DNA from 2 places in the Polaromonas sp. P2_G11 genome. Region 2 is predicted to be linked to the other one. Evidence: predicted binding sites of a transcription regulator. Region 2 holds the regulator's gene; the other holds the start of a gene.
The links. The regulator HrcA, encoded in region 2, represses chaperone genes, less so after heat shock. The targets are predictions, from matches to a motif close to TTAGCACTCNNNNNNNNNGAGTGCTAA.

Region 1 (3,408 bases), on a different contig from region 2:
GGACTCTTCTTTCGGAGCTTCGGCAATCATGGCTTCGGTCGTCAGCATCAGGGATGCGACGGAGGCTGCATTCTGCAGTGCGGTGCGGGTGACCTTCGTGGGATCCAGGATACCCATTTCGATCATGTCGCCGTAGGTGTCGTTGGCTGCATTGAAGCCGTAGTTACCCTTGCCGGCCAGAACCGCGTTGACCACCACAGAGGCTTCGCCGCCTGCGTTGTAAACGATTTCGCGCAGGGGGGCTTCGATGGCGCGCAGCACCAGCTTGATACCAGCATCCTGGTCAGGATTGTCGCCGGCGATCTTGCCAGCAGCTTGCTTGGCGCGCAGCAGGGCGACGCCACCGCCGGCCACAATGCCTTCTTCCACGGCAGCGCGGGTAGCGTGCAGCGCGTCTTCCACGCGGGCCTTCTTTTCCTTCATTTCGACTTCGGTGGCAGCGCCAACCTTGATCACGGCAACACCGCCGGCCAGCTTGGCCACGCGCTCTTGCAGTTTTTCACGGTCGTAGTCGCTGGTCGCTTCTTCGATCTGGACGCGCACTTGCTTGACGCGTGCTTCGATGTCGGCAGCGGCGCCGGAGCCGTCGATGATGATGGTGTTTTCTTTGCCCACTTCGATGCGCTTGGCCTGACCGAGGTCAGCCAGCGTCACTTTTTCGAGCGACATGCCGACTTCTTCAGCGATGACCTTGCCGCCGGTCAGGCAGGCGATGTCTTCCAGCATGGCTTTGCGGCGGTCGCCGAAGCCAGGGGCCTTCACAGCCACAACCTTCAGGATGCCGCGCAGGGTGTTCACCACCAGAGTTGCCAGGGCTTCGCCCTCGACTTCTTCGGCAATGATCAGCAGCGGACGGCCGGCCTTGGCGACTTGCTCCAGGGTGGGCAGCAGGTCACGGATGTTGCTGATCTTCTTGTCGTAGAGCAGAACAAACGGGTTGTCCAGCAGTGCGGACTGCTTTTCAGGGTTGTTGATGAAGTAAGGGGAGAGGTAGCCGCGGTCGAACTGCATGCCTTCGACGACGTCGAGTTCATTTTGCAGGGACTTGCCGTCTTCTACGGTGATCACGCCTTCTTTACCAACCTTGTCCATTGCGTCGGCAATGATCTTGCCGATGGATTCGTCGGAGTTGGCGGAGATGGAGCCGACCTGGGCGATTTCTTTCGAAGTCGTGGTGGGCTTGGAAGCCTTCTTGAGCTCTTCGGTCAGGGCCAGCACGGCCTTGTCGATACCGCGCTTGAGGTCCATCGGGTTCATGCCGGCGGCCACGTATTTCATGCCTTCGCGGACGATGGCTTGGGCCAGAACGGTAGCGGTGGTGGTGCCGTCGCCGGCGTTGTCGGAGGTCTTGGAAGCGACTTCCTTGACCATCTGCGCGCCCATGTTCTGCAGCTTGTCCTTCAGTTCGATTTCCTTGGCGACGGACACACCGTCCTTGGTCACCGTGGGGGCGCCGAACGAGCGCTCCAGAACCACGTTACGGCCTTTAGGGCCCAGGGTTACCTTGACGGCGTTGGCCAGGATGTTCACACCCTCGACCATGCGTGCGCGGGCTTCGCCGCCGAAAATTACGTCTTTTGCTGCCATGATGCAGATTCCTTAAAGTTTATGGATGAAATCGCCTGCTAGCCCAAGTAAGACGTGCGCCAGCAGCTATCAAATAAATAGCAGAAGAGAGGTTACTTCTCGACCACTGCAAACAGGTCTTCTTCTTTCATGACGAGCAGTTCGTCGCCGTCGACCTTGACGGTCTGGCCGCTGTATTTGCCGAACAGCACGCGGTCGCCAACTTTCACGCCCACTGGGCTCAGTTCGCCCTTGTCGTTCTTCTTGCCTGGGCCAACGGCCAGCACTTCGCCCTGATCAGGCTTTTCAGCGGCGCTGTCAGGAATGACGATGCCGGAAGCGGTTTTGGTTTCGTTTTCCACGCGTTTGACGATCACGCGGTCGTGCAAAGGACGAAGTTTCATGAGAGCTCCTTGTTTGAGAACAATGGTTTTGGGAATCAAAAAGCACCCGCGTAAAAGTGAGTGCCTGTTAACTTGGTGGATTGACTGGGCTTTGTTAGCACTCAATACCATCGAGTGCTAATCATAGAGGCAATCAGGCCTGTTTTCAAGGTGGCGCCGCTGAAAACCGCTGTTTTGGTGCTTTAGCTGTGACCCGGATCGATTCTCGGGTTCCCACCCTGGCCGTCCGGCGGCATCCCGGAGGGGGAGCGAGTGGAGAAACGCTGACGGGAGACGAAGGGACGGCGTGTCGTCCTACGCTCAACTCAGGCTCCGCAAACCGGGGATTTTGGAGGCTGCTGGCTACTATTTATCCAGGTGTTACAAGCCGCTTCGTTCTTTAACGGGGTGTTGCGGATTGTTCTTTCCGTGCCATGTTGGCTCACAACCGCATCCCTGTAACCATGACCACAAAGACCTCAACCGAGCTTCAGTTCCTTTCAACCGGCATCCCAGGCCTGGACAACATCCTTGGAGGCGGCCTCATCAAGGACCGGATCTACCTGATCGAAGGTGAGCCTGGCACCGGCAAGACCACCACCGGCCTGCAATTTCTGGTGGAAGGCGCCCGGCAGGGTGAGTCCGTTGTGTACATCACTCTGGCCGAAACAGCCGCGGAGCTGACCGGCGTGGCCGAATCCCATGGCTGGAACATGAAGGGTATTCACATTCATGAAGTCCTGCCGTCTGAAAACCTGCTGATGCCGGAGGCCGAATACACCATGTTCCACCCTTCGGAGGTGGAGATGGGTACCACCACACAGATGATTCTGTCCGTGATTGAAGAGCGAAAACCGACCCGGGTGGTGATTGATTCCCTCTCCGAATTGCAATTGCTGGCCGATACGCCGCTGCGCTATCGCCGCCAGGTGCTGGCGCTCAAGCAATTCTTTGCCAGCCGGTCCTGCACCGTGATGCTGCTCGACGATCGCACGGCCGCCGGCATAGACCTTCAGGTGCGCTCCATTGCCCATGGCGTGATTACGCTGGATCAGTCCGTGAAGGACTATGGGGCCGAGCGGCGCCGCGTGCGCGTGGTGAAGTACCGCGGCATTGCCTTTCGCGGCGGCCTGCATGACTACGACATCCAGTACGGGGGCCTGTGCGTGTACCCGCGCCTGGTGGCGGCCGAGTCGCGGGTGATGGGCAAGCGCGAGCAGCTCAAAAGCGGCCTTACCGAGCTCGATACCCTCCTTGGCGGCGGCCTGGAAGAGGGCACGAGCACCCTCATCGCCGGGCCTCCCGGCACCGGCAAGTCGTCGCTGGCGGCCCAGTTTGTCACTGCCGCGGCGCAGCGCGGGCAGACCAGCGCGATGTTCCTGTTTGAAGAGGCGGCCAACAACCTGTTGAACCGCGCGGACGGCTTGGGGATGGAAATCCGCGAGCCCTATGAAGCGGG
Region 2 (3,408 bases):
AGTGAAGGCGCCTCCGTGCAGTTTGCCCCCTGTTGCCGCCCGATTCCTGGCGACGGCATCGTGGGCTACCTGGGCCGCGGTGAAGGTCTGGTGATACATACTGATGACTGCGCTGTCGCCAAGCGACTGCAGCACCGTGACAGCGAGCGTTTTATCGCCGTGGACTGGTCCGACGAGCCTGTGCGGACGTTTGAAACAAACCTCTTGGTCACCGTCTCCAATGGGAAAGGGGTCCTGGCGCGAGTGGCGGCTGCATTGGCCAGTGCCGAGGCGGACATTACCCATGTCGACATGGGCCAGGAGCCTTCGCATGACGCCACGGACCTGCGCTTCGGCGTGGCCGTGCGCGACCGCATCCACCTGGCTTCCGCCTTGCGCAGCGTGAAGCGCACACCTTCCGTACTGCGGGTGCAACGCGCCAAATCGTCCGGCTAATCCGCTGTCGATTTGTCCGGTGCGGGATAGTCCACTTTCAGTACCTCGAGCGCCTGTACACCCTGCGGAGTCATGAGACTTACTTCATCGCCAACACGCGATTTGAGCAGCGCTCTGGCGACAGGTGATATCCAGCTGATTTGTCCTTGGGCGCTGTTGGCTTCGTCAATGCCGAGAATGGTCACGACTCGCTCGACTCCTTCGCCATCGGCGTAGGCAACTGTCGCGCCGAAAAAAACCTGGTCGCTACCGTGGTGCACCGACGGGTTGCTGATTTCCGCAATTTCCAGTCTCTGCGTCAAAAACCGGATTCGCCGGTCGATTTCCCGCAGCCGCTTTTTGCCGTAGTGGTAGTCGCCGTTCTCGGAGCGGTCTCCATTGCTGGCAGCCCAATGAACGATTTCCACCATTTTGGGACGTTCGCTGTCGATCAGGTCCAGAAGTTCGCTGCGCAGGTGTTCATAGCCCTGTGGTGTGATGTAGTTTTTGCCGCCTGCAGGCAGGGGTGCGAGCGTCGGCTCGTCGTCCTCCGGCTCGGTTTCTTTGGTAAAGGCTTTGTTCATGCTCCGGCCACCATAGCATTCATGGCTGCCGGCCGTGAATGCACCTAAAAATCTTCCATTTTCAGCACGAGGGGATTTTCAGGCGTGTAGCTCACACCCGCCACGACCAGATCAGCGGCCCGGGCGTGAATCATTTCAGCATCCTGTTCATACGCTTTTTTCAGGGAGTCCGGCCCAGGCACGGCGCCGAAGAACTCCTCCATCGCCTCGCGCGAAATCCTGACGGGAATGGTGCTGCCCGCGTACGACAAGCCAAAACTGAGCCACTCGCCGTGGTCCTCGACATTCAGTGATCCCATGTTTCTCCTCCGGAATTAGGCTTCCAGAATAGCGGAGCTCTTGTTGGACGTACAGCCCGTCCGGCGCCGCCCAGTCCCAGGAAAACCACTATCGCGATGGCAACGGTATGAAAAAGGACCCCAAAAGCGGCCCCCCGGAAAGAAAAATAGCCTAGAGGGATGAGCCTCTAAGCTATTGAAATCACTTAAGAAAGTGGTGCGGCTGGCAGGAATTGAACCCACGACCCCTTGGTTCGTAGCCAAGTACTCTATCCAACTGAGCTACAGCCGCTAAGCCTCAAATTATAGCTTATTTAAATGGTAGGGCGTGAGTGACTTGAACACTCGACCAAAGGATTATGAGTCCTCTGCTCTAACCAACTGAGCTAACGCCCCACTCAAGGGATCGATTGTAAGGGCCTACTTGCTATGGCTAAGCGCGGTGCTCACCAGCTTGGAGGTGATGTCGACAATTTGGATCATTTTTTCGTAAGGCATACGCATGGGCCCTATCACGCCCAGGGTTCCCACGACCTGTCCGTCGACTTCATAAGGGGCTGTCACCACAGACAGTTCCTGATACGGAATCACCTGGCTTTCGCCGCCGATGTAAATCCGGACTCCCTCGGCGCGGCTCGAAACATCGAGGAGCCGCATAAGTTGCGCCTTTTGCTCGAAGAGATCAAAAAGCTTGCGCAGGTTACCCATGTCACCGGAAAAGTCGCTGACGGCCAGCAGATTGCGTTCGCCGGAAATAACCACCTCGTCGCGCGACTCGATGGCCTCCGAGCTGACCTTGACCGCCGCCTGCATCAACGTGGCGATTTCACCGCGAAGGGCTTCCACCTCGTTCTTCAGGCGCTCTCTTACCTCTTCAATCGCCATGCCAGCGTAATGTGAATTGAGGAAATTGGCCGCTTCAACCAATTGGGACTGCGTGTAGTCCGCTTCGGTGAAGATGACCCGGTTTTGCACATCGCCGTCAGGCGAGACGATGATCACAAGAAAGCGTTTTTCGGACAGGCGCAGGAACTCGATATGGCGAAATACCGACGTCCGGCGTGGCGCCATGACGACACCCACGAATTGCGACAGGCTCGACAGCATGTGCGCCGCATTGCTGAGCACTTTTTGGGGTTGATCAGGTGCCAGTCGCGGCGCACCGATATGGCCCGACGACGACAAGGGGTCGCGCTGGGTGGTCAACATCGTGTCCACAAAGAGCCGGTAACCCCGCGCGGTAGGAATGCGCCCTGCCGAGGTGTGCGGGCTGACAATCAGGCCAAGCTCCTCGAGGTCGCTCATCACATTGCGTATGGTGGCCGGAGACAGTTCAAGGCCGGAAGCTTTCGAGAGCGTGCGCGAACCTACCGGCTGTCCATCGGCAATGTAGCGTTCAACGAGTGCTTTCAGCAGCAATCGGGCACGATCATCAAGCATGGTGCCATTCTACGAAGCTTCGGTTGCCATGTTGTGATGTAATTTGCCGATGAAGTCGCAATTTCGCCATGTCGCATTGATCGGCAAGTACCACGCACAAGGTTCCCGGTCAGCACTGGAGGAGATCGCACACTTCCTGGGCACCCAGGGTTGCGAGGTGGCGATCGAGCAGGACACCGCCAGCAACACCGGCCTGACCCGGTTCCCCACCCTTGACGCAGCCGGCATCGGCGCCCAATGCGACCTCGCCCTCGTCGTGGGGGGGGACGGCACCATGCTGGGTATAGGCCGGCTGCTGGCCCAATTCGGCATCCCCCTGGTGGGCATCAATCAGGGCAGGCTGGGGTTCATCACTGACATCGCCTTTGAGGACTACCAGAACACACTCATTCCCATGTTGCGTGGCGAGTATGAAGAAGATCGACGCTGGATGATGCAGGCCGAGGTCGTGCGTGACGGCAGGTGCGTCTTCAGCGCCACCGCCATGAACGACGTTGTCGTGAACCGCGGAGCGACCGCCGGCATGGTGGAACTCCGTGTGGAGGTGGATGGCCGCTTTGTGGCAAACCAGCGCGCAGATGGCCTGATCATCGCCTCGCCGACCGGCTCCACGGCCTATGCTCTTTCAGCGGGCGGGCCCTTGCTGCACCCATCGATTGCCGGCTGGGTGTTGGCGCCGATTGCACCGCATA

Region 1: the regulator HrcA is predicted to act here: its motif matches at 2,065-2,091, upstream of AC1DWQ_RS12390 (co-chaperone GroES).

Annotation. Positions count from the first base shown of each region.
Region 1 is NZ_JBFUFE010000003.1:344,925-348,332, reverse strand. It holds gene groL (chaperonin GroEL) at 1-1,587, opposite strand, end outside; gene AC1DWQ_RS12390 (co-chaperone GroES) at 1,680-1,970, opposite strand; gene AC1DWQ_RS12385 (ATPase domain-containing protein) at 2,414-3,408, shown strand, end outside.
Region 2 is NZ_JBFUFE010000001.1:557,407-560,814, forward strand. It holds gene AC1DWQ_RS02770 (RelA/SpoT family protein) at 1-435, shown strand, start outside; gene greB (transcription elongation factor GreB) at 432-998, opposite strand; gene AC1DWQ_RS02780 (hypothetical protein) at 1,043-1,297, opposite strand; tRNA gene AC1DWQ_RS02785 (tRNA-Arg) at 1,492-1,568, opposite strand; tRNA gene AC1DWQ_RS02790 (tRNA-Ile) at 1,596-1,672, opposite strand; gene hrcA (heat-inducible transcriptional repressor HrcA) at 1,697-2,716, opposite strand; gene AC1DWQ_RS02800 (NAD kinase) at 2,766-3,408, shown strand, end outside.